One region of the Priestia sp. YIM B13486 genome, then DNA from elsewhere that is predicted to be linked to it. Evidence: riboswitches for the same ligand, from Rfam matches in the RefSeq annotation. Region 1 holds a riboswitch; each other region holds the start of a gene.
The links. A riboswitch is a leader RNA that binds a small molecule or an ion and turns the genes downstream of it on or off. The one in region 1 is predicted to bind S-adenosylmethionine.
Positions count from the first base shown of each region.

Region 2: it holds a riboswitch for S-adenosylmethionine, as region 1 does, so the genes downstream of both, ACFX4G_RS25970 (hypothetical protein) here and ACFX4G_RS15055 (methionine ABC transporter ATP-binding protein) in region 1, are expected to answer to the same signal.
Region 3: it holds a riboswitch for S-adenosylmethionine, as region 1 does, so the genes downstream of both, ACFX4G_RS17790 (bifunctional homocysteine S-methyltransferase/methylenetetrahydrofolate reductase) here and ACFX4G_RS15055 (methionine ABC transporter ATP-binding protein) in region 1, are expected to answer to the same signal.

Region 1 covers NZ_JBHZOZ010000005.1:62,499-72,394, reverse strand. Annotated here, with positions in the region: gene ACFX4G_RS15090 (acetyl-CoA C-acetyltransferase) at 1-453, shown strand, start outside; gene ACFX4G_RS15085 (acyl-CoA dehydrogenase family protein) at 477-2,261, shown strand; gene ACFX4G_RS15080 (arsenate reductase family protein) at 2,377-2,733, shown strand; gene gcvH (glycine cleavage system protein GcvH) at 2,869-3,252, shown strand; gene ACFX4G_RS15070 (YusG family protein) at 3,332-3,577, shown strand; gene ACFX4G_RS15065 (toprim domain-containing protein) at 3,759-4,109, shown strand; gene ACFX4G_RS15060 (thioredoxin family protein) at 4,124-4,423, shown strand; SAM riboswitch class I at 4,604-4,711, shown strand; gene ACFX4G_RS15055 (methionine ABC transporter ATP-binding protein) at 4,843-5,868, shown strand; gene ACFX4G_RS15050 (methionine ABC transporter permease) at 5,861-6,529, shown strand; gene ACFX4G_RS15045 (MetQ/NlpA family ABC transporter substrate-binding protein) at 6,547-7,383, shown strand; gene ACFX4G_RS15040 (carboxymuconolactone decarboxylase family protein) at 7,506-7,871, shown strand; gene sufC (Fe-S cluster assembly ATPase SufC) at 8,111-8,896, shown strand; gene sufD (Fe-S cluster assembly protein SufD) at 8,914-9,896, shown strand, end outside.
Region 2 covers NZ_JBHZOZ010000017.1:16,850-26,745, reverse strand. Annotated here, with positions in the region: gene ACFX4G_RS25995 (DUF1259 domain-containing protein) at 1-174, shown strand, start outside; gene ACFX4G_RS25990 (M48 family metallopeptidase) at 387-1,139, opposite strand; gene ACFX4G_RS25985 (methyl-accepting chemotaxis protein) at 1,401-2,645, shown strand; gene ACFX4G_RS25980 (GNAT family N-acetyltransferase) at 3,180-3,686, shown strand; gene ACFX4G_RS25975 (M20 peptidase aminoacylase family protein) at 3,734-4,888, shown strand; SAM riboswitch class I at 4,951-5,052, shown strand; gene ACFX4G_RS25970 (hypothetical protein) at 5,121-5,363, shown strand; gene ACFX4G_RS25965 (M20/M25/M40 family metallo-hydrolase) at 5,833-7,446, shown strand; gene ACFX4G_RS25960 (VOC family protein) at 7,465-8,262, opposite strand; gene ACFX4G_RS25955 (CotG/ExsB N-terminal domain-containing protein) at 8,410-8,805, opposite strand; gene ACFX4G_RS25950 (GNAT family N-acetyltransferase) at 8,919-9,365, shown strand; gene ACFX4G_RS25945 (MFS transporter) at 9,555-9,896, opposite strand, start outside.
Region 3 covers NZ_JBHZOZ010000006.1:240,564-250,459, forward strand. Annotated here, with positions in the region: gene ACFX4G_RS17785 (YkvI family membrane protein) at 1-922, opposite strand, end outside; SAM riboswitch class I at 1,262-1,368, shown strand; gene ACFX4G_RS17790 (bifunctional homocysteine S-methyltransferase/methylenetetrahydrofolate reductase) at 1,476-3,314, shown strand; gene metH (methionine synthase) at 3,315-6,758, shown strand; gene ACFX4G_RS17800 (Cof-type HAD-IIB family hydrolase) at 7,140-7,937, shown strand; gene ACFX4G_RS17805 (hypothetical protein) at 7,995-8,201, opposite strand; gene ACFX4G_RS17810 (hypothetical protein) at 8,250-8,513, opposite strand; gene ACFX4G_RS17815 (cytochrome-c oxidase) at 8,718-9,092, opposite strand; gene ACFX4G_RS17820 (NCS2 family permease) at 9,266-9,896, opposite strand, start outside.

The sequences.
Region 1 (9,896 bases):
GGAAACTCTTCGCAGACAAGTGACGGAGCTGCATCCGTTTTTCTAATGGATAAAGAGCAAGCTGAAGCAGAAGGGTTAAAGCCTTTGCTTAAGTTTCGCTCATTTGCAGTTGGAGGAGTTCCGCCTGAAGTAATGGGGATTGGCCCGATAGCTGCCATTCCCAAAGCTCTTAAACTAGCAGGGCTGGAGCTTTCTGATATCGGATTGTTTGAATTAAATGAAGCATTTGCTTCTCAAGCACTTGGCGTTATTCGTGAATTAAATATTAATGAAGATAAAGTAAATGTAAACGGAGGCGCTATTGCCTTAGGTCATCCATTAGGCTGTACCGGAGCTAAGCTGACTATTAGCTTAATGCACGAAATGCAGCGTCGAAATGAGCAGTTTGGAATTGTCACGATGTGTATTGGCGGAGGAATGGGAGCTGCTGGTGTATTTGAATTGTTAGCATAATCATTTCAAAGGGGGATATGAACATGTCAAATAAAACAAAACAAATGATTAAAGGTGGAAGCTTTTTAATTGAAGAAGGCGATGCAAGCCGCGTCTACACGCCGGAGGATTATACATCTGAACAAAAGATGATTGCCAAGACGACAGATGAATTTGTAGAAAATGAAGTCCTTCCACAAGTGGAATATTTAGAAAAGCATGAGTTTGACCGTTCTGTAAAGTTATTAAAACAAGCTGGTGAATTAGGTTTGCTTGGTGCAGATGTACCAGAAGAATACGGTGGACTCGGTTTAGATAAGATTACCTCGGCTTTAATTGCTGAAAAAATGTCTCGAGCAGGCGGATTTTCCATCACTCATGGTGCTCACGTAGGAATTGGGTCATTGCCAATCGTCTTATTTGGAACAGAAGAGCAAAAACAAGCATATTTACCTGCTTTAGCAGTTGGGGAAAAAATAGCAGCATATGCGTTAACAGAACCTGGTTCTGGTTCCGATGCCCTCGGTGCTCGCACAACAGCTCGCCTTAACGCAGAAGGCACACACTATGTGTTAAATGGAGAAAAGCAGTGGATTACAAATGCCGGATTTGCTGATGTGTTCGTCGTGTACGCGAAAATCGACGGCGATAAATTTTCTGCTTTTATCGTTGAACGCGAATTTCCAGGCGTATCGGTTGGACCGGAAGAGAAGAAGATGGGAATCAAGAGTTCATCAACAAGAACGTTGATTCTTGAAGATGCACTTGTTCCAAAAGAGAACGTGTTAGGTGAAGTGGGAAAAGGTCATGTGATTGCCTTTAACATTTTAAATATTGGGCGCTACAAGCTTGGAGTTGGAGCAGTTGGAGCAGGGAAACGTGCGTTAGAAATCACGTCTCAATATGTTAACCAGCGTCAGCAGTTTAAAACGCCAATCGCTAAATTTTCATTAACCCAAGAAAAATTAGCAACAATGGCTTCTAAATTATATGCAACTGAAAGCTCCGTCTATCGTACGGTAGGACTTTTTGAAGACCATATGGGCCAGCTTTCAGAAGAACAGCAAAAAGATGGAAAGCAAATTGCCGCTTCCATTGCTGAATATGCCATTGAATGCTCATTAAACAAAGTGTTTGCCACGGAATCTCTTGACTACATCGTAGATGAAGGGGTGCAGCTTCACGGAGGCTATGGTTTTATGAGTGAGTATGAAATTGAGCGCCTGTATCGTGATTCCCGCATTAACCGTATTTTTGAAGGAACAAATGAAATTAATCGACTCTTAGTACCAGGCACATATTTACGCAAAGCGCTAAAAGGAGAGCTTCCGCTGCTTCAAAAAGCACAAACGCTTCAAGAAGAATTGATGATGCTTATGCCGCAGGAAGTAGGAAATGAGCCGTTAGATCAAGAAAAAATGCTTGTGCAAAATGGAAAGAAAATTGCGCTCTTGCTTTTAGGTCTAGCTGCACAGAAGTATGGGAAAGAATTAGAGAAAGAACAAGAAATTCTCGTTAATATTTCCGATATGATTAGTAACGTATATGCAATGGAATCCACTGTTTTACGTACTGAAAAAGCGATTTCCAAAACAGGTGCAGATCAAAACAGCTTGAAGGTAAAATATACGCAAGTATTTTGCCAAGAAGCATTTAATCGAATTGAAGCAGATGCAAAGGAAACGTTAATTGGCGTTGAACAAGGTGATACGCTTAGAGTCATGCTTTCGTCTCTTCGCAAGTTAACTCGCTATACACCAATTAATGTAATTAGTGTAAAGCGCGAGATTGCAAAAACGCTTCTAGAAGTAGAGAAGTTCACAGTTTAAGGGAAAAGGAGCTCGTTTTACGAGCTCCTTTTTGTTTAAGAAGCCTCTATCTAGGTAAATGATAAAGGATGTGTTAAAATACGAAAAAAGCTTAAAATAAAGGGTGGTTGACGAAATGTCATTATTTTTTTATTCATATCCAAAGTGTGGTACGTGCCGAAAAGCTAAGAAGTGGCTGGATGATAACGGAGTAGCGTATGAAGAAATTCATATTGTAGAAAACCCGCCAACAAAAGAGCAGCTGCAATCTTATTATCAGAACAGCGGCTTAGAATTAAAAAAATTCTTTAATACAAGCGGTAAAAAATATCGCGAATTAGGACTTAAAGATAAAGTAAGCAGTGCGAGTGAAGATGAACTTCTGTCGATTCTTGCGTCAGATGGCATGTTAATTAAGCGTCCGCTGCTAACAGATGGACAAAAAGTAACGCTTGGCTTCAAAGAAGAGCAGTTTGAGGACGTGTGGAAGTAAGTTTTCAAATAGAAAATTTTTACCTTTTACGTTACACTGTTAATAGGAAGTTATTTTAGGTTGTAGAAAGTGTTCTCCACGTTGAAGGCGCTTTTTATATAAACAAATTACGATACATATTTTGGAGGGATTAAGATGAGTACACCAAAAGATTTGCGTTATTCTGAAGAGCATGAATGGGTAAAAACAGAAGGGGACGTTGTCCGCGTAGGTATTACGCATTTCGCTCAAGCTGAGCTTGGCGACATCGTATTCGTTGAACTGCCAGAAGTAGGAGCAACAGTAGAAGCTGACGAGCCGTTTGGCAGCGTTGAATCAGTAAAAACAGTTTCTGAGCTTTATGCACCAATTAGCGGTGAAGTTGTAGCAGTAAACGACAACTTAAGCGATAGCCCTGAACTTGTTAATGAATCTCCATACGAAGAAGCATGGATGATTACAATCAAACCGTCTGATGCTTCTCAAGTAGATAAGCTAATGACAGCAGAGCAATACGAAGAAATGACAAACGAAGGATAATATTCCTCCATAAATTGTCTTTATGAAAAGTTTTTGACTGGACACTCTATTAGTAAACAAGCTAAAGGAGTGTCTTTTTATGTTTGAAAAACAAAAAATGGACGTTACAGATCGCGTTACAGCTAAATTTCATGACGGCGGTATGAAATTATATGTTGATAAGCAGCCAATTGGTGAAGTTAGTTACGGAACAAGCGGCAATGAATACCGCTTTGAAGAAGGTTATTCGCAAGAAAATAATAAGTTCTATCAATATACGGATGTACAAAAACAAGGTGAAACGCAAAAATATACAGACTGCGACGAAGAAGCAGGATGGTGCTAAACAGTGGCAACTGCCACTGTTTTTCTTGTCTTATGGAAACAATATGGCCTAAGCTGCTTTTTAAAACAGTTCTTTCTTGCAAATTTCTTTTAAAAAACAGGTGAACTGTGATACATTAACGAATATTGTATAGCATAAAGAAATGATGTTACTATACAACTGACGATTATGGGTGATGAAAATGGGGCTAATTGAAATTGAAAAAGTAATTATTGTCGAAGGAAAATCAGATAAAAAGCGTATCCAAGATATCATTCGAGAACCAATTGAAATTATCTGTACAAACGGTACGATTAGTTTATCAAAGCTGGATGAAATTATTGACTGTACGTTTAACAAAGAGGTATACATACTTGTTGACTCTGATGATTCAGGGAATAAGCTAAGAAAACAATTTAAACGAGAGCTTCCGGAAGCAGAGCATCTATATATTGATAAAATGTACCGAGAGGTTGCTGCCGCCCCTAGACATCACATAGCAACAGTATTACTGAGTGCCAATATCGATGTTAATGCAGAATTTTTAACATAAAAGGAATGAGCAACATGCAAGAATGGAGCGAAAAACAGCTTGACGATCAGTTAAAAGAAGGACAAAGAACGTTTATCTTTTTCCATACACCTTTTTGCGGGACATGTCAGCTGGCAAAAAAAATGTTAACCGTAGCAGAAGCGATGCTGCCCGGTGTGACCATCGGAATGAGCAATTTAAATTATATGCCTTCAAAAGCAGAAATATTTTCAATTGAAAGTGTACCTTGTTTGATTGAAGTGAAAAATGGCGAAATGGTAAAAAAACTCTATGCGTTTCATTCCATCGAGCACGTACTTGAAGAGCTTCGATAATCAAACGTTTGTTTAAAATGAAGAAATTGAAAGAGAGTGAACCGTTGGGGCTGTTGGAATCTTGGGATATTATCCCAAGAACAAAATCTGTTGACAGCCTATCTGACACATGCTAAAATCACACTCATGAATGTTCATAAATGAATGAATATTTCCCAAAAATAAAATAATTGTTGCGAACTCTTATCAAGAGAGGTGGAGGGACTGAGCCCTGTGAAACCCGGCAACCGTCAGACTAACTGAAATGGTGCCAATTCCTGCAAAGCTATGCGCTTTGAAAGATGAGAGAAAGGATTAAATATCGAGCCTTTCTGTCATGCGCAGAGAGGCTTTTTTGATGGGGAAAATTGTTTTACGGCTTTTTCATCCTATAGGGCAACCTAACATAATTAAGTTTTTACTAAAGAAGGTGAAGAAATATGATTACATTAACAGACGTTACAAAAATTTATCAGGCCAAAAGTGGTCAAATAACAGCTGTTGATAATGTGAATCTAACCGTTAACCAAGGTGAAATTTACGGAATTATTGGTTATAGCGGAGCGGGGAAAAGTTCTTTAATTCGCTTGCTAAACGGGTTAGAAACACCAACGACAGGAACGGTAGAAGTAGCAGGTAATGATATTGGAAAAATTAAAGGCGGAAAACTCAGAAAAGCTAGACAAGAAATTAGTATGGTATTTCAGCACTTTAATATCTTGTGGTCGCGTACGGTGCGAGAAAATATTGCTTTTCCGTTAGAAATAGCAGGGATCTCAAAAGAAAAAAGAATGAAACGAGTAGACGAGCTTATCAAGTTAGTCGGGCTTGAAGGGCGTGAAAATGCTTATCCATCACAGCTTAGCGGTGGACAAAAGCAGCGTGTTGGTATTGCTCGAGCGCTAGCCAATAACCCAAAAGTATTGCTGTGTGATGAAGCAACATCAGCGCTTGATCCTCAAACGACAGATTCCATTTTAGATCTGTTAGTAGATATTAATGAGAAGCTAGGGTTAACCATTGTATTGATTACTCATGAAATGCACGTTATTCGTAAAATTTGTCATCGGGTAGCCGTTATGGAAAATGGGGCAGTGGTAGAAGAAGGACAAGTGCTAGAAGTATTCAGAAAACCTAAGCAGCCGATTACAAAACGATTCGTTCAACAGATTTCTGAACCAGAAGAAACGTTTGAAACAATTGAACAAGTACAGGGGTTATATCCAAGCGGGCAAATTATTCAGCTGACGTTTGTTGGCGGAAAAGCAGAGCAACCGCTCATCACAACGATTTTAAAACAGTTTGATGTAACGATTAATATTTTGCAAGGAAAGATTTCTCATACACAAACAGGTTCATACGGGACGTTGTTCGTTCATTTAGACGGAGAATTAACAGAAGTTGAAAAAGTCATTGCATACATTCATGAGCAGCAGGTAGAAGTGGAGGTAATGACAAATGCTTGAGAAACTATTTCCGAACGTTATTTTAGATGATTTTATTCAAGCGACAAATGAAACACTATATATGACGGCTATTTCAGTTATAGCCACGTTTGTTCTAGGTATTTTATTGGGCTTGCTTTTATTTTTAACGTCCAAAGGACAGCTCTGGCAAAACAAACCTTTATATGCCATTGTGTCAGCAGTTGTAAATATCTTTCGTTCCATTCCATTCATTATTTTAATTGTTTTACTGATTCCATTTACCAAAGCATTGGTAGGAAGTATTTTAGGCGCTAATGCAGCGTTACCTGCTTTAATTGTGGGAGCAGCACCATTTTATGCGCGTCTTGTAGAAATTGGTCTGCGTGAAATTGATAAAGGTGTTATTGAAGCTGCTAAATCAATGGGAGCAACAACAAGCACTATTATCTTTAAAGTGCTGTTACCTGAATCGCTGCCAGCTTTAATTTCTGGTTTGACGGTAACGACGATTGCGCTAGTCGGCTATACGGCAATGGCGGGTGTGATTGGAGCTGGAGGTCTTGGGAATCTTGCATATTTAGAAGGATTCCAGCGCAGTCATAATGATGTAACGCTAGCTGCTACGATCTTAATTTTGATTATTGTATTTATTATCCAACTTATTGGAGATGCGATTACTGCAAAAATTGATAAAAGATAAAGGGAGGATTATTTATTATGAAAAAATGGCTTTCGGCTTTAGCACTAACATCTGCGCTAGTAGTAGGATTAGCTGCATGTGGATCTAACAATGGATCAAAAGATGAAAAGAAAATTGTTGTGGGTGCATCTAATACGCCTCATGCTGAAATTTTAGAACAAGCAAAACCGATTTTAGAAAAACAAGGAATCGACTTAGAAATTAAAAAATTCCAAGATTACATCTTACCGAACACAGCTCTTGCAAACAATGAAATTGATGCAAACTACTTCCAGCACGTTCCTTATATGAATTCAGTGCTGAAAGATCACAAGGGTGAAAAAGGGTATGATTTTGTAAGTGCCGGTGCCATCCACATTGAACCAATCGGTATCTACTCTAAAAAATACAAAAGCTTAAAAGATCTTCCGAAAAACGGCACAGTTATTATGCGTGATGCAGTAGCAGAGCAAGGACGTATTTTATCGATTTTTGAAAAAGCCGGCGTAATCAAATTAAAACCAGGCGTAAAGAAAACAGATGCACAAATTAAAGATATCGTAGAAAACCCGAAGAATTTAAAATTTAAAGCCGATGTTGAAGGCGGATTGCTACCTCAAATGTACAAAAATAATGAAGGTGACGCTGTTGTTATCAATGCTAACTATGCTATCGATGCTGGTTTAGATCCAGTAAAAGATCCAATCGCAGTGGAAAGCAAAGAAAATAACCCTTATGCAAACATCATTACGGTTCACAAAGGCGACGAAAATAAAGATACAGTGAAAGCTTTAGTGAAAGTTCTTCACTCTAAAGAAATTCAAGACTACATTAAAGAAAAATACAAAGGCGGAGTACTGCCGGTAAATAAATAATAGAAGAAAAGCGCTTGTCCACTCTGGGCAAGTGCTTTTTTTGTATGCGGGAAAACGAATAACTCTTATTTTTCTCACGCATACTAACCGTGAAAACTTTACTGATGATGGGAGCTGACGTTATGCAGCAAGAAGCACGTCATTCAACTGAGCAAGCACTTCATGATTATAAAATGGGTGTTGGGAAATTTAGCGAAAAATTGCCGGAAGTAACAAAAACGTTTAATGCGTTTACTGAAGCATGTTTTGGAGAAGGTTCTCTTTCTAAAAAAGAAAAGCAGTTAATCGCGTTAGGAATCAGCGTAGTAGCTCAAGACGAGTACTGTATGATTTATCATACAAAAGGCTGCATTGATCAAGGTGCAACTGAACAAGAAATTTTAGAAGCATGCGGAGTGTCAGCAGCATTTGGCGGAGGCGCAGCGATGAGTCAGTCCGTTACGCTTGTCCAAGAGTGTATTTCAGAACTGACTAGCCACACGCACTAAGTAAATAAAGAGGGTAAAAAAGCTTGTCTTAGAAGGCTCTATGGAGTCTTTTAAGGCAACTTTTTTATGAGTGGATTTAGTCTTGAAAAATGTACATAATGGTTTAAAACCTTTTGGGTCAAAAGGTTGCTATAAGTTTTCATTTGTTATAAGATTGTAATGAGAATAAAATGAGAATAATTAAAAAGATATAGGTATATCGTTTTTTACTATATACGTCTATAACTGGAGGTTTTAATATGGCAGGGTCAACTTTAACAATTAAAGATCTTCATGTTGCAATTGAAGGTAAAGAAATTTTAAAAGGTGTTAATTTAGAAGTTAAGGGCGGCGAAATCCATGCAATCATGGGACCAAACGGTACTGGTAAATCAACATTATCTTCAGCAATCATGGGACATCCTAAATACGAGGTTACACAAGGAAGCATCACGCTAGACGGCGAAGATGTACTTGAGATGGAAGTAGATGAGCGCGCTCGTGCAGGTCTATTCCTAGCTATGCAATATCCAAGTGAAATCAGCGGGGTAACAAATGCTGACTTCTTACGTTCAGCAATTAATGCTCGTCGCGAAGAAGGCGAAGAAATTTCACTAATGAAATTCATCCGTCAATTAGACAAAAACATGGATTTCTTAGAGATGGATCAAGACATGGCTCAGCGTTACCTAAACGAAGGTTTCTCTGGCGGTGAGAAGAAACGTAATGAAATTCTGCAATTAATGATGCTTCAACCAGGAATTGCAATTTTAGATGAAATCGACTCTGGTTTAGATATCGATGCGTTAAAAGTTGTATCAAAAGGTATTAATGAACTGCGCGGCAGCGAGTTTGGTTGCTTAATGATTACTCACTACCAACGTTTACTAAACTACATTACACCAGATAAAGTTCACGTTATGATGCAAGGTCGCGTTGTAAAATCAGGCGGACCAGAATTAGCACAGCGTCTAGAGGCAGAAGGTTATGACTGGATCAAACAAGAATTAGGTATTGAAGACGAAACTGTAGAGCAAGAAGCTTAAGAGTTAGGAGGATCTCTATGACTATTGATACGAAATTACCATTTGATCAAGAGTACATCAGCAGCTTTTCAAAAGAAGCTAATGAACCAAGTTGGCTGCTAGATCTTCGCTTACAAGCTCTTGCGAAAGCAGAAGATCTTGCACTTCCAAAGCCAGATAAAACAAACATTTCGAAATGGAACTTTACTGCATTTGACAAGCACACTTCACAGGCAAGCACAATCTCATCTGTAGACGAGCTTCCAGAAGTGGTTAAAGCATTGATTGATACAGAAGCTGTTAAAAATCTATATGTTCAGCGTGACCAAACAGCTGCATATTCAACATTAACAGAAGAGCTAAAGTCTCAAGGCGTTATCTTTACAGATATTCAAACAGCTGCTAAAGAGCATAGCGACCTTGTCGAGAAGTACTTCATGAAAGACGGAGTTAAAGTAGATGAGCACCGTTTAACTGCATTAAACGCAGCGTTATTAAACGGCGGTGTATTCGTGTACGTTCCTAAAAATGTAGAAGTACAAGAGCCGCTTCAAGCTGTATTTGTCCGTGAAGATGAAGAAGCTGCTTTATTCAACCATGTGATTGTTGTAGCTGAAGACAACAGCTCAGTAACATATGTAGAAAACTACATTGCTACTGCTGAAGAGTCAAAAGGTGTTGTCAATATTGTGACGGAAGTATTTGCTAACAGCAATGCAAAAGTAACATTTGGGGCTGTTGACTACTTAGCTAAAGGCACAACTACTTATGTGAACCGCCGCGGCGTAGCGGGCAAAGATGGTCGCATTGAGTGGGCTTTAGGCTTAATGAGTGAAGGAAATACAGTTTCAGAAAATACAACGTATCTAATGGGCGACGGTTCATATGGAGATACAAAAACGGTAACAGTTGGACGTGGAGAACAGTCTCAAAACTTAACAACAAGTATCGTACATTTTGGAAAACATTCTGAAGGCTACATTTTAAAACACGGCGTTATGAAAGAAAGCGCGTCTTCAAT
Region 2 (9,896 bases), on a different contig from region 1:
GAGGTAAATCCATTATTAACGGAGCTTAGAAAAAGAGATATTAAGGTTACGGCCGTTCACAACCATTGGCTATTTGAAGAGCCGAGAGCAATGTATGTGCATTTTGAATCCGTAGAACCACCGTTAGATTTTGCACGAAAAGTAAGAGAAGCGTTTAAAGTATTAAAAGGATAGAAAGCAGTTTTTTATAGAATCAGTTTATTCTTACTTACTGCTTTTAAAATTAGATTAATAAAACTTTAAATATGTATATTATATATTGGTTTATAAACTGCGCTTGAATGAACCTATCAGGTTAACTAATTTTTGAGCAGTGAGATTATTCGGGTACTTCTATCCAAATAAAAAAAGCACGCGTTCGCCGCGTGCTTTTTTTATGTATAAACTTAAAATGCGTTTAGGGTGTTATCGCTTAACCACTGTTTGCGTTCAGCTGCATCTTCGAATAACTCATCTGCATTTGTAAATTGAGAAGCAATGACATATTCAATTGTTGCAAGAGGAGCTGTTAGCAAACGCCAGTTTAATACGATTGTATTATCTTGAGTCGTAGCGTATTCTTCACCTAACTCGTCCCACTTAACAGATTCAGGAGCATTGTCTGCAGTTTTTTTAACAGATTTCAAAGCTTCTTGGAATTTTTCACCTGCGCGGCCTTGGTACCATTCTGTTAATAGTTGTCCAATACCTTCATTTGTTTGCTGCTCGTTCCAGCTTTCAGGTACTGTAGCAATGAATTTTGCACGGAATGTCATTTCAGCCTTTGCTACATCTCCACGAACGATGTTTAAGCGGTATTGACGTCCTAGGTAAGGGAATTTGTCTCCCTCTTCAAAAGAACCAGTTTTAGCTGCAGAAGCTGCTGCTTTAGGAGCCTCTTTTTTAGCTGTTTCTTTTTTTACTGCTTCTTTCTTTGGAGCAGCTGGCTTTTCCTCAGCTGGCTGTGAACCGTTTAGTTGTTTTAAAATCCATGTTGCTTTGCGTGCGATGATTGAACGCACATTGTTTTCATTAAGACCTCTTGGGATAATAACTTTTACCCCTTCTTTGTCACAAATTTGCACCGTGATATCGGTTCTATTTGGAACGACTTCAATTTTGTAGTCAATTGTTTGATTGCCTGTTTGATACGTATACATAAAATTTTTCGTACTCCTTTCTACAAATCTTCATTTTATAAGCAAAGGTAGAGTTTGGTCAAATGAAAGAATAATCAGACAGTTATCAACTGCTGTTGCAGCGCCTTGCAGAATGAAATGTATTCCAATATTTAGTGGAAAAGCGCCAATAATAATTGTTTCAATTCTTCTTTAGTTTTTACAAAAAAATATAAAAATATGCCGATACTACTAATATAGATTAGACATTCTATGTCTTTAGATTGTATAGGGGATGAAAAAATGAAAAAAGCTTTTCAAAGTTTACGCATGAAAATGCTATGTATGATTGCAGCCATGATGGCCATAACATCTACTGTAATTGAAGTAACAAATTATTATCTTATTGTGAAACAAGAGCAAGCAGCTTCGATTACGCTAGTGATTACATTTCTGTTTGTTTCTTTTACAACTACCGTGTTCTATTTTATCATACGTCGCTACATAATTGCGGTTGAAAATTTGTCAAAAACAATGAAAGGGATTTCAAACGGTGATTTATCTGTAGATCTTGCTCCTTTGAAAGGGAAAAATGAGATTAGTACACTCATATCTTCATTTAATGAAATGATGATTCACATGAGAATGCTGCGTCAGAAAATAAGTAAAACAAAGAGCACGGTCAGTCATTCCTCAGAGCAACTGTTTGCAAGCATGGAGGAAACAAAAACAGCTGTGACAGAAGTTACGATGTCGATTCAAGAAATTGCTGCGGGTTCTGATAAGCAGTTGCTAAATGTGGTTGAAACCGAGCAAGCTATGGTGGATATGGCCAAGCTCCTTCAGAAAATGACTGATCATTCTTCAAGGGTACAGCAATCGATGAACAGAGCCTCTGAACATGCTTCCACTGGAAATGTTTCGGTGAAAGAGGTGACGAACCAAATGAATAAAATCTATGAATCAGTTAAGATATCCACTAGTGAAGTAAAGGGACTCGAAGATCGTTCTACAGAGATTGGACGAATTATTGACACGATTACAAGAATTGCTGAACAAACAAATCTTCTTGCACTTAATGCTGCTATTGAAGCTGCAAGAGCTGGGGAACATGGAAAAGGTTTTGCTGTAGTAGCAGGAGAAGTACGTAAGCTAGCGGAAGAATCTAAAACGTCCGCTATACAAATCAGTCATCTGTTAAAAGAAATTGAAGCGCAGGCAAAGCAGGCTTATCAAAACATGGAAGTCAATACAGAAGAAGTCACACTTGGTATTGCCACTGTCGAAGATGTAAATGAACAATTTTCCACAATCATGGAAGATGTTTTTGCTGCTCAAGAACAAATGAACAAAATGACAAAGGCAACAGGAGAGATTGATGGGTATTCGTTCAAGGTAATGGAGTCTGTCATGGGCCTTTCAGAGGTTGCTAAACAAGCAGCTGCTTATGCTGAAGAAGTAGCTGCGGCTTCACAGGAGGAGTTAGCATCTATAGAAGAACTTGTGGTGTTGGCAGCTACTTTAAAAGCTACGGTAAGTGAATCCTGAAGTTGATCTTGGTATATACGTAATGAGGCTGTGAAAAAAGTATTTTCGTTGCAGGAAGATCCGAACGATGAATGGAGATTCTTGATAGAGAATCCAACTTCGTTCAGATCTTTTCATGGTTATGTTGGACGTAGGTTTCATGTATGTAGGTGCTTCTAGCTACTGGTTGGAGGGCAAGATGAAGACTTCTGGGGGAAAAGGAAAAGGGGAAGAGGTGAGCCACCCAGGAGCATAAGTGACGAGGAGGCTTAGCTGCCGCCTGCGGAAAGCGAAGGTTTGCACAGAAATCGACAGCGGTGTAACAAACAGTCCAGCTCATGTATCCCATTTCTTCATCGTCAGCTTGGAGTGATTTAGTTATGTCTCAATCTCTTTTGTTTTATTTATACCCTTTATAGAAAACGATAAATAGAATTGACACGTTATAAAAGCAGTTGTATAGTGAGTACGCAAGGCGGCAGTCTGTCTTTTTTAATTCTTAGTAAACTTATAAGTTAAATAAAATATTTAAGCACTACATAAGGAGACGAAGAGATGAAAAATGAATTCCGTTTGGCAACAAATGACGACGCAGATAACTTATTGAACTTAACTCTACAAGCATATAAGCCTATTCGAGAGCTAGGCATTCCTTTCTTAGCAGCTACTGCTGATCTTGCCCTCGTTAAGAAAAATATTTCTCAAAACCTTTGCTATGTATATGAAGAAGATAAAAGAATCGCTGCAACTGTGTCTATACGAATGCCTTGGGGAGAACATCCAGGTCCGTTTGCTGTTCCGCATCTTTGGTGGTTTGCAGTAGACCCGTCGTTTGCCAGGAAAGGCGTTGGATCTAAGCTGCTGCATCTAGTAGAGGAAGAGATAATAAAAAATATGTTTAAATCACCAGGTGTGTCTTTAGGAACAGCAAAAGAACATCCTTGGTTAGTTGAGATGTATGAACGAAAAGGATATGTTCAAGCTAAAGAAAAGCGCCTTGCAGAAGGTTATACGACCGTATTTCTTTATAAAAAATTCAATAAGGTACACTCTTTGTCGTAAAAGATAGAGAAGTGATCCAAATTAAGAAATGTGAAAGAGTGATAAATATGACAGACCAATTACTACTAAATGAGTTAATAGACATACGCCGTGAGCTGCACCGGTTTCCAGAGCTTTCAATGAAAGAATATGAAACAACTAAACGTATTAAAAAGTGGTTAAAGCACTATGATATTTCTATAGCGGATGCATTCCAATTAGACGTAGGGACAGTAGCAGAAATTGTAGGAGGAAAGCCGGGACCTACTATCGCTATTCGAGCTGATATTGATGCGCTGCCAATTGAAGAAAAAACCAATCTGCCATTTGCTTCTGAAGTGAACGGTGTTATGCACGCGTGCGGCCATGATTTTCATACGGCTTCTATAATCGGAGCAGCTATCCTTCTTAAAGAGCGTCAGCAGGAGCTTTGCGGTACGATTCGATTTATCTTTCAGCCAGCCGAAGAAACGGCTTCAGGGGCAAAAATGCTAGTTGAAAAAGGTGTGCTCGAAGGAGTGGAAGCGATATTTGGGATGCATAACAAACCGGATCTTCCTGTAGGAACCATTGGTATCAAACCGGGACCTTTAATGGCAAGCGTTGATCGTTTTGAAATTGACGTCAAAGGAGTAGGAGGTCACGCGGGTATTCCTGAAAAAACAATAGATCCGATTGCTGCTGCTGGTCAAATTGTTACTAGTTTACAAACCATTGTCAGCCGTAATCTCAGCCCCTTTCAAAATGTTGTTGTCAGCATAACTCAAATCCACGGAGGGAGCTCGTGGAACGTCATTCCTGACAAAGTAACGCTTGAAGGAACGGTGCGTACCTTTCAAGAAGAAGCGAGAGAAAAAATACCGGCTCTTATGAAACGAACTGCTGAAGGGATTGGCGCAGCTTTCGGGGCTTCAGTAGACGTTAAATGGTATCCATATCTTCCTGTAGTCAACAATGATGATAAGCTGGAAAAACTGGCTATTAAAGCGGCAGAGGATCTTAGTTATCAAGTCGTAGAAGCTGAACAATCGCCTGGAGGAGAAGATTTTGCCGTATATCAGCAGCATGTACCAGGATTTTTTGTATGGATGGGTACAGCTGGAGAATATGAATGGCACCATCCTTCTTTTTCATTAAATGAAGAGGCATTACTTGTAGCAGCTTCTTATTTTGCTAATCTAAGCTTTCATTTTTTGAATTCATTCCATTACCGAAAAAATTAAAATATTTTTATTTTTCTATTTACGCGGATGGAATTGTTTGATAAAATAAATTTTAAATTAAAAAGTTATCACGAGTGGACGAGAGATCTGGCTCTTTGACTCCACAGCAACCTACGAATGTAAGGTGCTCCTACCAGCAAAGCATGTGCTTTGGGTGATAAAACGGGTGAAAAACTCATTTTGCATCAAAGCAAAATGAGTTTTTTTTATTTTTCTAAAAGGAGAGGGTTTTATGAGTCATACAGCAGTTGCAGCACATACAGGAGAGAAAGCATTAAAGGAAGCAGTGAAATTATTAGGAAAGCATTATCAAGTAGCTTATCGTGAGTTAGAAACATTTTATGAAATTGTGGTCGAAAACCATGTTCGTACATATGCTGTAGGCATAGATATTAAAGATATACAAAAAGCAAATGAACTAGAAATTTATTCATCATGCTGTTCCAAGCTTGAGCGAGTAGGCTGTCTTTTATAGAAGAAGTCTGCTCGCGCCTCTATTTTTTAAGTGTTTTTAAATAGAAAGCATGGTTTTTGACAAGCAAAGAATCTGGTGGGTATAATCAATACTCACTAGGTTTTAAAATTAATCATAAATTGTCGAAATTTTTACACAAATTAAAGGTTACATTCGAAATGAATTGTGGTATGTTATAAAACAAGAATATTTTATGAAAGGAGCATTGAAATGGAAATGTCTCTTGAACACGGAAACGATGCAGGAAGCGAACAGCTTATTGATCGTATCCTAGATTTTTTAGAAGATGACCAAAAGTAAAAAAAGAGTGTGCGGTGCTATCCCTAGCCGCGCACTCTTTTTTTATCATGTGCATAAAGGCAGCGCCATACTATGATACATAGGGATAGAATGAAAGGGTCTCTGTCAAAGGGATTGACGAATGGTTTTGTTTGATAGAAAATTTAGAAAAAGGAAAGAGATGAAGGGTATGTCGAACAAAACATCTTTGTATCAAACAAAAGAACAGTTAAAAAAACTTGTAAGCGAATTGGTTTCTATACCTAGCGTGACAGGAACGATGGCAGAAGTGGAAATGGCTGAATCGATAGCGTCGTATTTATTGAAGCTGCCTTACTTTCAAAAAAACGAGCAAGTCGAGCTTCATTCAACAGGAGACGGGCGATCGATTGTCACAGCTTTTGTTCAAGGGAAAAATACGAATAAAACAGTTGTACTAGTAAGTCATTACGATGTAGTGGATGTACAAGATTATGGACAGTGGAAAAAGGATGCTTTTCACGCTGATACATTAACGAGTACTTTTTATAACCATATGGAACAAGTTCCGGCGCACGTACAAAAAGATATGATAAAAGGAGACTGGCTTTTTGGCCGAGGAACGATGGACATGAAAGCAGGCATTGCCTTGCATATCAGTATGGTTGAACGAGCATGCAACGGAGAGTTTGACGGAAACATCCTGCTGCTGTCGGTACCGGATGAAGAAGTAAATTCGCTTGGGATGAGAAAAGCAGTGCCTGTTCTTTTAGAACTTGCCCGCAAACATCAGCTGGATTTTTCTCTCATGCTAAATGCAGAACCGGTGTTCAGCCGCTATCCTGGAGATCAAACGAACTATGTGTACTCAGGATCGATTGGAAAAATCATGCCAAGCTTTTTGTGTTATGGAAAAGAAACTCATGTAGGGGAACCGCTAGCTGGTTTAAATGCTAATTTACTAGCTTCTTATTTAACAAAAGAAATAGAATTAAACGTTGATTTTTGCGAAAAAGTAAGAGATGAAACGAGTCCACCTCCTACGGTGCTGATACAAAAAGATTTAAAAGAAGAGTATTCAGTTCAAGTTCCGCACTCTGCCGTTGTATTATTTAATTTATTTATGTTAAACCGCTCTCTTAAAGAAGTAACAGATCTGCTGTTGAAATCGGCTGACAAAGCGGCTTTGAATGTAAAAAAACATTATAATAAAGCCGCTAGGCAGTACGCTGAGGGAATGAAGGGTTCATCTCTTGACGTGAACGTATGGACGTATGAAGAACTTTATACTCATGCAGTCAAACAGCACGGCGAAAAATATGTGCACGAAATGGAAGCAGCACTTTTGGCACAAGAGGAGGATGACAGAAATAAAACCATTAAATTAGTAAACTCTTTAGCTGGTTTATGTAAAGAAGCAGCTCCGATGATGGTCTTATTTTTTACGCCGCCTTTTTATCCGGCCGTTTGTTCACATGATGATCCGTTTGTACAAGAGATTTTGTCAAACGTACAGGCAACTGCCAAAGAGCAATTCCAATTGGAGCTAGTTGAACAAAGCTATTTTGGCGGAATTTCGGATTTAAGCTATGCCAGCCTGCAGCATCCGCTTCATACATTTAACACGTTAGTAGCCAATATGCCCCTATGGAATAAAGGGTATCATATCCCGTTAGAAGAGCTAGAGGAGCTGAAGATGCCGGTGCTGAACATTGGACCGCTGGGAAGAGATGCGCATCAATGGACCGAAAGATTAGACGTTCAGTATTCCTTTGAAATTTTGCCTCATTTCATTTATCAAGCTATAAAAGAAGCACACAAATAAACATCCGTCCGCGGATGTTTATTTGTTGAATTTAAAAAAAGCTCCTTGTACGGTAATTTGTTGCGGTGTTAGAGCGTGATCCAATTCAACCAAAAATGGACGTTCTCCAACTTTTTTTAATGTATCATGGACAACACCTTGTGTTCCGCTGCAAAAAATAAGGTTTCCTCCATTGACATATAGTTTTTGACAACGTGCATCAAGTAAAGAGTCTTTGTAGCTTTCGCCAGACTGAACGTCCAGCAGTTTCGTCCACTTGCTGATGGATTCTTCGAGGTTATGTACAGCACAGTAAATATTTTTTAGCTGCAGCTGACCAGCTTGGTGGGAAGAAAGATCCGCTAGCTTTGGCTTGCGTTTTTCTTCTGGTTCACCCCATTCAATAAAAAAAGGAAGAGGCAGGGAATCGTGGTCAGCTTCAATAAAACACATTTTCCATTGAAGTCTTTCTCCATCATTGGTTTGGCGAGAACCCGCTACAGGACCTTTTACAGTGACGTTCTTGCTTTCCAGCTCTTTTATCAGCAAATCCATATCATCTGTACGAAGTGCAAATCGGCCAAAATGACCAAGCGGTGTATGTTCGTTAACAAGCTGCTGAATAAGGTCATTATCTGTAACGTTTTGAGCTAACGCGATATCTCTAAGCCCAAGCCATTCAATATAGCTGAGGTTAAAATAAGCCAACGTGTTAAAAGTGCCCCATTTTTCATGGATGCCGCCTTTAATGACATTTATTCCATATTCGTTTAGTTCTTTCTGAGCTTTAATAGGATCAGGTGAAAAATGAACAAGATGATCAAAAGATAAGTGCATGGATAGGCCTCCTTTAAAGAGAGATTCTTTCCCATTATTATACGTTGTTTTCCTTTTCAAGAAGAGTAAAACGAATGATTATGTAAAATAAAAATCTTAAAAAAAGCAAGCCGCGTATGTTTTAAACTCGACTTGCTTTAGATTTATTTAGCGACGACAGCCATGCCCTTTAAAGCAGCAGCCAAATGATTTATTAAACCATGGGTATGAGCAGCAAGGTGAACCGCAGCGACAGCGGCGACGGCTAGAACGACGAGTAGAACGGCGAGTAGAACGGCGAGTAGAACGGCGAGTAGAACGGCGAGTAGAACGGCGAGTAGTGCGGCGAGTAGAACGGCGAGTAGTGCGGCGAGTAGTGCGGCGAGTAGTGCGGCGAGTAGTGCGGCGAGTAGTGCGGCGAGTAGAACGGCGAGTAGAACGGCGAGTAGAACGACGACGAGAGCGTCTGTGAAGAGCAGTTGGCTCTTGGTACATAAACGTTTCAAGCTCAGTAGAAGCAATCGCTTCTGTTGCTTCTCTAATTCTTTCAGCAGTGATATGCATATAAACACCTCCTGGCTAATTCGGTACATAATACAATATGTACAAGGAAGGCGTTTGGATATAGTGAAAACATGGAATTTGTCTAAATTTGTGAAAGAAATGGAGTGGTTTTCATGCTTCAAATCCTCGAACATCAAAGAGTAGATATCGCTCTTCAAATAGTAGCTGTGCAAGTAGAAGCTTATCAAGAAGAAGCAAGGCTCATTGGTTTTTCAGATATTCCTCAGCTTACAGAAAGCAAAGAAGATATTATGAAAAGCAAGGAAGTGTTTATCGGAGAAATGATTGAAGGTAAGCTAGCAGGAGTGCTGTCGTTTGAAAAAGAAAATGAGCGATTAACGATTTGCCGCCTCGTTGTGCGTCCTCGTTACTTTCGAAAAGGAATCGGAAGCCGTCTTTTAACACATGTACTTCAAAGATATTCTGAATGTGAATGTATGGTGTCTACAGCCGAAAAAAATACACCTGCGATTAAGCTGTACAAAGCGCATCAGTTTTCAATTATAAAACACACTGCAGCTGCTGATAACCTTGTGTTAGTAACGATGAAAAGAGATTGAGACATCGCTAAATTAATCTAAAGGCCAACAAATGAGCTATATGAGCTAGTAGGAATCGACTGTTGATTTCCAATTAACACAGCTAGAATACTCCTAACAATAAAAAATCCGAACGCGCTGGATTCTCCATCAAAAATCTCGATTCACCGTTCGGATCTTCTTTCGACTAAAATAATGTTGTCCCGGCCTCTACGATGAGAGTGTTTGCTCAGAATAATCTAGAGCTGTATGACGCTGAATCAGCAGTAAAGCAGCTAAAGTGACAACAGCTCCGATAATAAAGGGCAGCGTCATATTGAGTTTAAAGGCAAATGCACCAAGCAGAGGACCAAAAATACGCCCTAAGCTATCCATTGAGGCGGTTAGCCCCGAAGCAGAGCCATATCCTACTTTGGTTCTCATTGTAATTAATGAGAGGACACAAGGACGAATAAGGGCATTTCCTGCTGTAAATATGCACAAAAATAAGGTAGCATTAACGGCACTAGAAGATAACAAAATAGACGTAAATCCTATTGCTGAAACCAATAA
Region 3 (9,896 bases), on a different contig from region 1:
TAAAGCAAGCCAAGATAATAAACGCAAAAGCTTGTTTGTCATTGAGGGGAAGAAATGACTGAAGCTGCTTAGCGATGCCAAATACATTTCCAATCAATGTAGTAAAAATCTCGCCCAACACAACTACCGTAAATAAAACATTCACCCACGCTGAGATATTTTTAACAACGGCACTCATCGGAATATCAAGTTGAAATGAATAAGGCAAATTGGAAAGGGCAAGATGAGTAGAAACAAGCATAAACGTAAGTACACATCCTCCTATTAAGGCCCCTTTTGTAATCACGCTCCTATCTTTCACCGAGCTTCCTAATGGGACCAAAACGGCCTGAGCCAAAGCTAGATTCAGGGAAATATATAAAAAGGGACTAACCGCCCACTTCCACTGCGTGACGAGCGTTAAATCCGGCTTCGTTTGAATCAGTGAGAAATAGCTGATATTCGGCATAAAGATGATAAAAGCAAATGAAAGCATCATCGGTACAACAAGAGAATTAACCATTAAAATACCGTTAATTCCTTTTGCGATAAATATATAAGTTAAAACAATTGTAAAAATCATTCCAACAGGAGGCCACAGCCCAAACTGTTCTTTTCCTATTGCTCCCGTACTCGCTAGCATGACTGAAGTTACTCCAAATAAAATGACAATCATTACACCGTTTACCACTTTTCCAAGCACATCACCAAATAAATATGTATTAAGCTGCTGATAAGAAGAAGCCCCAATTGCGTGCGAAAGCAGCATCATTTTTGAACCTAGCCAAATAAAAAACAAGCCGCTGACCAAAATTCCGACCATTCCAAGTTCCCCGTACTGTGTAAAAAATTGAACGATTTCCTTGCCTGTTGCAAAACCGGCTCCTACAACGGTGCCTACATACGTAGCAGCAACCTGCAGCGTGAGTTTCCACCTTTTCATGCCCATCACCCTTCTACCCTTCATAGTTCACTATATGTAGAAACGATAAAAAAAAGACGAGCCTTTTTACGTGTAAATCTACGCATATCCCAGTGCTTGTGCCTTTTGGTTTATTTTTTTCATTTTCTTTTTGTATTTCTCACAAAAAACTCCTTAACCCCTAACATAACAGTCATTTTCAAACAAAATATACGGATATTTTCCCTTTAGCTTTTAAATTTCCCTCAATATTTGCTGGAAATTCACAATTTACTGTTGTATAATTTCTAAAAATCAGATAAATTATTAAATAAGTATTCTTTCTATTTAAAAAAATATGTTTCAATTATATACAATTGATTCTTATCATGAGAGGTGGAGGGACTGGCCCTTTGAAACCTCAGCAACCAGTCGTTAGAGACATGGTGCTAAATCCAGCAAGCAATTTATTGCTTGGAAGATAAGAAGGCGAAAAAAGTCTTCTTCTTAAGAAGACTTTTTCTATTTTATCGGCATATTGCATAAAACGAATCACTCGTGAAATAGAAGCGGAACAATTTAAGGAGGTTTTGACATGGGGTTACTTGAAGATTTAAAGTCTAAAATTTTAATTGGGGATGGTGCCACTGGTACCCTCCTTTACTCACACGGTATTGACAGCTGTTTTGAAGAACTAAACATCACCAAACCAGAAGAGGTTTCTCGTATTCACAGAGCCTATGTAGAAGCTGGTGCAAACGTTATTCAAACAAATACGTACGCTGCTAATTATCAAAAACTTGCCCGTTATGGATTAGAAGATTCAGTCAAAGACATCAATGTTGCTGGTGTAAAATTAGCGAAACAAGCTGCAAAAGATCAAGCTTACGTGGTTGGTACACTCGGCGGAATTCGTTCTTTCCAAAAAAACGCTATTAGTTTAGAAGAGGTTAAGCGAAGCATTCGTGAACAGATGTTTTGGCTTTTAAATGAAGGCGTGGATGGCCTTTTGTTTGAAACATACTATGATTTCGAAGAATTAAAAACCGTTCTTACACTGGCAAGAAAAGAAACGGATAAGCCTATTATTACTCACGTTTCCCTGCATGATATTGGCGTACTGCAAGATGGCCGTCCTTTAGCAGATGCATTAAAAGAATTAGAGGCGCTGGGAGCAGATGTTGTCGGGCTAAACTGCCGTTTAGGTCCTTATCATATGATTCAGTCTCTTGAAGAAGTACCGCTTCCTGATCGTGCTTTCTTATCTGCTTACCCTAATGCCAGCCTTCCGGCGTATGTGGAAGGAAAGCTGGAATATGAAACAAATGAAGACTACTTTGTAGAAAGCGCGCGTTTATTCCGCGAACAAGGGGTTCGCTTAATTGGAGGATGCTGCGGTACAACACCAGCTCACGTACGCGCAATGTCATCTGCCTTAAAAGACCTGCCTCCGATTACAAGCAAAGTTGTTAAAATGAGACCTGCCGTTACGGTTCAAGAGCGTGAGCAGCAGGATAAACCTCATATGCATGAAATTGTGAAGAAGCGCCGCTCGGTTATCGTCGAGCTAGATCCGCCTAAACAGCTTGGTCCGACGAAATTTTTAGAAGGCGCAAAAGCACTTGATAAAGTCGGCGTAGATGCTATTACATTAGCTGATAATTCTCTTGCCTCACCTCGCATCAGCAACTTAGCAATGGCAACACTGATGCAGCAAGAAACAAAAGCACGACCGCTTATTCATATTACCTGTCGCGACCGAAATTTAATTGGACTTCAATCTCATTTAATGGGACTTCATACGCTAGGAATGAATCAAGTACTTGCAATTACCGGTGATCCGTCAAAAGTTGGCGATTTCCCTGGCGCCACTTCGGTCTACGATTTATCTTCATTTGACTTGATTAGTTTAATCGCTCAGTTTAATGAAGGACTATCTTATTCCGGCAAACCACTTGGTCAAAAAACCAATTTTTCCATTGCAGCTGCCTTTAACCCAAACGTGCGTCACTTAGACCGAGCCGTTCAGCGTTTGGAAAAGAAAATCGACTGCGGGGCTCACTATTTCATTACTCAGCCTCTCTATTCAACTAAGCAAATTGAAGAGGTATATGAAGCAACCAAACATTTAACAACACCGGTATATATCGGTATCATGCCGTTAACAAGCGCAAGAAATGCTCGATTTATTCACCATGAAGTACCTGGAATTAAATTATCAGAAGATATTCTAGAACGCATGGATGCAACGGGAAATGACCGAATCCGCGGTGAAGTCGAAGGTCTTGCGATTGCAAAAAACTTAATTGATACAGCATATGAGTTATTTGACGGTATTTACTTAATTACGCCGTTTATGCGCTATGAAATGACCGAAATTCTAACACGCTATATTCATGACAAGCAACTTGTTACATCAGAAAGGAAGATATAAATGAGCTCACTTATCGAACAACAACTAAAGAAGCGAATACTCGTCATCGATGGAGCAATGGGAACGATGATTCAAGATGCTGATTTAACCGCTGAAGATTTTGGCGGCGAAGAATATGAAGGCTGCAACGAATATTTGACTCGAACAGCGCCTCATGTGATTCAGCGCATTCATGAAGAGTACTTTGCAGCAGGTGCTGACATCATTGAAACCAATACGTTTGGCTCAACATCTACCGTACTTGATGAATACGATTTAGGTCACTTGGCGTATGAATTGAATATCGAAGCTGTGAAGCTTGCTTGTGCAGCCCGCGATAAATATTCAACTCCCGAATGGCCTAGGTTCGTAGCTGGAGCTATCGGTCCTACCACTAAAACTCTCTCTGTTACCGGAGGTATTACATTCCCTGAGTTAGTAGAATCGTACGAAGAGCAAGCTCGAGGTTTGTTAGACGGCGGCGTTGACTTGCTTTTAGTCGAAACCTGTCAAGACATGCTGAACGTAAAAGCCGCATTTTTAGGCATTACAGCTGCGTTTGAAAAACTTAAAATCGAAGTTCCTATTATGATTTCAGGAACAATTGAGCCGATGGGAACAACTCTCGCTGGTCAAGATATCGAATCTTTTTACTTATCACTGGAACACATGAAGCCTCTTTCAGTCGGACTTAACTGCGCGACAGGCCCTGAATTTATGACGGATCATATTCGCTCTCTTTCAGACCTAGCCACTTCAGCAGTTAGCTGTTATCCAAACGCTGGACTTCCGGATGAAGAAGGCAATTATCATGAATCCCCTGAGCTGCTTGCTCAAAAAATTAAAGGGTTTGCTGATAAAGGCTGGCTGAACTTTGTAGGCGGATGCTGCGGTACAACGCCTGCTCATATTAAAGCACTGGCGGAAGCGGTAAAAGAGGTTGCGCCCCGTTCGCTTGATCGCTCCGAGCATAACCATGCTGTAACCGGTATTGAACCGCTTGTATATGACGATTCTATGCGCCCTCTTTTTGTGGGAGAACGTACGAATGTAATCGGTTCTCGCAAGTTCAAGCGTCTGATTGCGGAAGGAAAAATTGAAGAAGCATCTGAAATTGCGCGTGCTCAAGTTAAAAATGGTGCTCACGTTATTGATATTTGCTTGGCAGATCCGGACCGTGAAGAAATGGAAGACATGGAGGAATTTATTCAAGAAGTTGTAAAAAAAGTGAAGGTTCCTCTTGTAATCGATTCAACGGACGAGAAAGTTATTGAAAAAGCTTTAACATACTCGCAAGGTAAGGTCATTATTAACTCCATTAACTTAGAAGATGGTGAAGAGCGTTTTGATGCAATCTTACCGCTAGTAAAAAAATTCGGTGCAGCTCTGGTTGTGGGTACAATCGATGAAACAGGCATGGCCGTTACTGCAGAACGAAAAGTAGAGATTGCTAAACGCTCACATGATTTGCTTGTTGAAAAACATGGCTTTAATCCAAAAGATATTATTTTTGACCCTCTTGTGTTTCCTGTAGGGACTGGTGATGAACAATATATTGGTTCTGCTGAAGAAACAGTTAAGGGAATTAAAATGATTAAAGAAGCCCTGCCTGATTGCCTGACCATTCTTGGCGTAAGTAACGTGTCATTCGGTCTTCCTCCAGTCGGACGTGAAGTACTAAATGCGGTTTATCTTTATCACTGTACGCAGGCTGGACTCGATTATGCCATTGTTAATACCGAAAAGTTAGAGCGCTATGCTTCTATTCCAGAAGCTGAAATTGAGCTTGCTAATGCGTTGTTATTTAACACAACTGATGAAACGTTAAGCACGTTTACCGACTTTTATCGTGATAAAAAGAAAGAAGCAAAAGTAGAAATTTCTACGTTAACACTCGAAGAACGATTGGCAATGTATATTGTCGAAGGTACAAAAGAAGGATTGCTTCCTGATTTAGAACAGGCTTTAGCTCAATATGATGATCCGTTAGATATTATTAACGGACCGCTTATGAAGGGCATGGCGGAAGTTGGACGTTTGTTTAATGACAACCAGCTGATTGTAGCAGAAGTGCTTCAAAGTGCGGAAGTGATGAAAGCATCCGTTGCCTTTTTAGAACCTCATATGGAAGCAACTGAAAATGATTCTGGAAAAGGCAAAGTGATTCTTGCAACGGTTAAAGGCGACGTGCATGATATCGGTAAAAACTTAGTAGACATCATTTTAAGCAACAATGGTTTTAAAGTAATAGATTTAGGAATTAAAGTAACGCCCCAGCAGCTGATTGAAGCAGTAAAAGAAGAAAAGCCAGACATCATTGGCCTGTCAGGTCTTCTAGTAAAGTCAGCTCAGCAAATGGTTTTGACTGCCCAAGATTTAACGCAATCAAGCATTGATGTTCCAATTATGGTAGGAGGCGCTGCCCTTTCCCGTAAATTTACTGACTTTAAAATTGCCCCGGAATATGAAGGTGCGGTCCTCTACGCCAAAGATGCGATGGACGGATTAGCGTTAGCAAATAAGCTGCAGAACAAAGAAGAAGTTATTCAGCTTTTAGCAGATTTAAAAACGCGGCAAGAAAAGAAAGTAACGGTTCGAGAACGCCAGCCTCAAACCGCTCAAGCAGCTACGGCTGTTTTAGAAAGATCCGCCATTTCAACGGACGCTCCTGTTTTTGTACCTACTGATTTAAAGCGCCACGTTGTTAAACACTACGATTTGGCACAGGTTCTTCCGTATATTAACTGGCAGATGCTTTTAGGCCATCACTTAGGACTAAAAGGAAAAGTGAATAAGCTGCTTGCTGAAAAAGATGAGCGTGCTGTTCAATTAAAAGAAACCGTTGATGACCTGCTCGAACTGGCACTAAAAGAAAACTTAATTAAGCCAGCGGTTATTTATCAGTTCTTCCCTGCTCAAGCAGACGGAAATGATTTAATTATTTATGATCCTGCTGATGAAAAAACAGAAATTGAACGCTTTACCTTCCCTCGACAAGCAAAAGGACAGTTCTTGTGCTTATCTGATTTTGCAAAGCCTAAAGAAAAAGAGATGGACTATGTATGTTTCTTCTCTGTAACAGCAGGAACAGGCATTCGCGAACGCGCGGCGAAATTCAAAGAAAACGGCGAGTTTTTAAAGAGTCACGTGTTCCAAGCTCTTGCGCTTGAACTAGCTGAAGGATTAGCAGAACGTGTTCATCAGCAAATTCGTGACCGCTGGGGATTCCCCGATTCGCCTGACTTTACAATGGCGGAGCGTTTTTCAGCCAAATACCAAGGTCAGCGTTTTTCATTCGGATATCCTGCATGTCCAGACCTTGAGGACCAAGCAAAACTGTTTAAATTACTTAAACCAGAAGACATCGGCATTCAGTTAACAGACGGTTTCATGATGGAACCAGAAGCTTCTGTTACAGCCCTTGTTTTTGCACATCCTGAAGCGAAATATTTTAACGTATTGTAAAATATGGCCGCGGTCTTTTAGACCGCGGCTGTTTTTTTACAGTGAACAAACCTGAAAAAAAGGCTGCGAAAAATGGATTTTAGCTGAAGAAAGATCCGAACCGTAAATCCAGATTCTTAATTGAGAATCAACTGCGTTCGGATTTTTTTCATTGTGATCGTGAACTGGATTTCATGTAGCTGTTTCTAACTGTTGACTGAAAGGCAAGGCAAAGACTCCTGCGGAAAAAATTGATGCAGTTATGTCTTAATCTCTTTGAATTCACCGCCGGTCTGAGCTTTTTTTATGAGTTTCTTGGGAAACACTGATAGAATAAGGAATGTAATAAATTTGTAACGCTCTTGTCACAGCAAATTTTTCAGGGAAAGGAATTTTCAAGCAATGATTAAATTATTTGTAAGCGACTTAGATGGCACTCTTTTACACGAAGAAAAATACGTAGAACAGCATAATGCAGACGCACTTAGTGAACTTCAGCGCCAAGGAGTAGAGGTTTGTCTTGCGTCTGGACGAATGGATACGGAAATTTTAAAGATTTCTACTGATATTAATAATACATTTCATCGCATTAGCCAAAACGGAGGATTTGTGTGGACCAAAGAAAATCAAGAACTTCATGGAAAAGTGTTTGAAGATGATTTAGCGGTTCAACTTTATAAAAAAACGATAGATCCTAACCGTATCACACTTGTCTGTTCAAACGACACGAATTATGTAGAGCAGCGAAATGAAATTATTGAAGCGATTGAAACTCACATGTTTTTCCCTATCGAAGAACAAATTGAAATGACGGATTCATTTGGTCATGCTCTTTCTCCATCTAAAATCACGGTTCTTGGAGATCATGATGAAATGGTAGCTCTGCAAAAAGAAGTGAACGAAGAGTTTGGTGATTATATTGATACATATATTTCTGCCAAGCAGTGTTTGGATATTATGCCTAAACATATCAGCAAAGGAAATGCCATTGAAATTTTATTAAATCATCTTCAGCTAAAACCAGAGGAAATTGCATGTGTGGGGGATTCATTTAATGATATTCCTATGTTTCAATTAACGCCGAACAGTTTCGCTATGGCTACAGCCCCTGAAGCTGTGCAGCGCCACGCCTCTGCTGTTGTGTCATCTGTTAGTGAAGCAGCGGGTATTGTTTTAGAAAAAAATAAGCAAACCATCTAAAAAAAGCGGTCAACATTTAAATTGACCGCTTTTATCTATTTAATAAGAAAACGGTAGTTATTTTTTCCGTAAAGAACGAAAAAATTCACCTAAGCTTTTTTGCTTTCCATCTGCATGCTCTCCGTGATTAACCAAGCTGCTGATTCTTTCTCGTCGAACAACAACCATAATAAGAGTGGCAAAAAAGATAATGGAAACGGCAATGACAACCAGTGCAAGAACGGATGCTACAATAGCTTCAGAAGTCGTTAGTGACGATAGCATCTGCCTCGTACACCTCCATTTCGTTTGTGGCGAAAAGGAGCCTAGCAATTAGAAATGCAAATAATCTTTTTTCTCAGCTTGATGCATGTTATTATACACCATTTTCATTTTAGAAGCTGTAGCTTTTAAAGACGTAGACGAATCCACATCTTCGGCTAACATAATGTTTACTAAGTCAACCACAGAACGAGACAACAACTCTACATTATTTTGCAACTCTAATTCGTCATAAGTCGTACGGTCTTGAAGACGAAGTCGAATAATTTCATTTGCTAGCTCCCTAACACGCACTAATTGTTGATGTTCTCCCATAGTATCTCCGCCGCAAGAAACTTATAATCAGCCCTTTTATTGGCTTTTATAAGAGCTAGAAATCCTTGCAGCTTACCCCTCCTTATAAAGATGCCTAGCACACCTTTATGTAAATCACACTTTCACCTTGTTTACATGTATATTCGCTATAGCTGGTTCTTTTTCCTTTTGAAATTAGCAGTCATCGTCAACGACCTTCTTCGTTTATCGTTCAGATTTCAAATTTTTAAGGATGTGGTATACGAAAATTAAAACGCCAATAGCCGTAAGTGTTGCCCCTGCTGCCACTACGGGTGCAAAAGCTTGGTTTTCTAGTACGATCATGAAAAATAAACCAATCATCATGACCGGTAATCCTATATTATGCAACCATACGTGCAGTTTGGCTAATTTACTTTCGCTAAACGCAGGAAACAAATAATAAATAAGTCCCGCTAACGTAAGCGACGTCCATCCTAATAAATTGATGTGCACGTGAACAGGAGTCAAAGCGTAGCTGTGAACAATTGACATATAATACCCCAATATGATGCCAAGTCCAAAATAAACGGCTGATATTTTAATTAATTTAATTCCCATCATTTTCTCCCCCTTATATCCCCCTCCGACTTCTGTACTACTTTACGCAGGAAACGTCATTTTAGAAGCGGAAGTTAGCCAAAGGACACGAAATACAGAGTATGATATCTAAAAAGAGGATTCTTTACCGCAAACACAAAAAACAGCTGAGCAAAAGTACTCAGCTGTCTATTTTAAGCAATATAATGCAGCACAAAATTCAAGAAAAACAACAGCGCGCTTACATACATAAACATCGATACTTCACGCATTTTACCAAGGAATAATTTAAGCAGTGGATACGCAATGAACCCAAATGCAATTCCATCAGCAATGCTGTACGTAAGAGGAATAAGCGCAATAATTAAAAATGCAGGGAAACCTTCTGTTAAGTCCTGTAAATTGATGTTTTTGATATTTTGAATCATCAATGCTCCAATAACAATAAGAATAGGTGCAATAGCACTATCTGGAACCAGCTTGATAAATGGAATAAACAGAAGTGAACTTAAAAATAAAACTCCTGTAATCAGCGATGTTAAACCCGTTCGCCCTCCAGCTGCAATACCAGATGCTCCTTCTACAGAAGACACCGTTGGACTTGTTCCAAACACGCCGCTTAGCAAAGCTGAGGCGGCTGTTGCTTGAAAGGCCCGCGGAAATTTGCTATCTTGATTCATCATACCTAGCTGACCATGCAGCAAACCGATATTTTCAAAAATCAATACCATTGTTAATGAAAAGACAGCTGCCCAAAACGCAACGTCTCCAATAGCTCCAAAAGACAATGTGCCAAAGCTGCTAAAGAAGTCGTTCACGCTACCA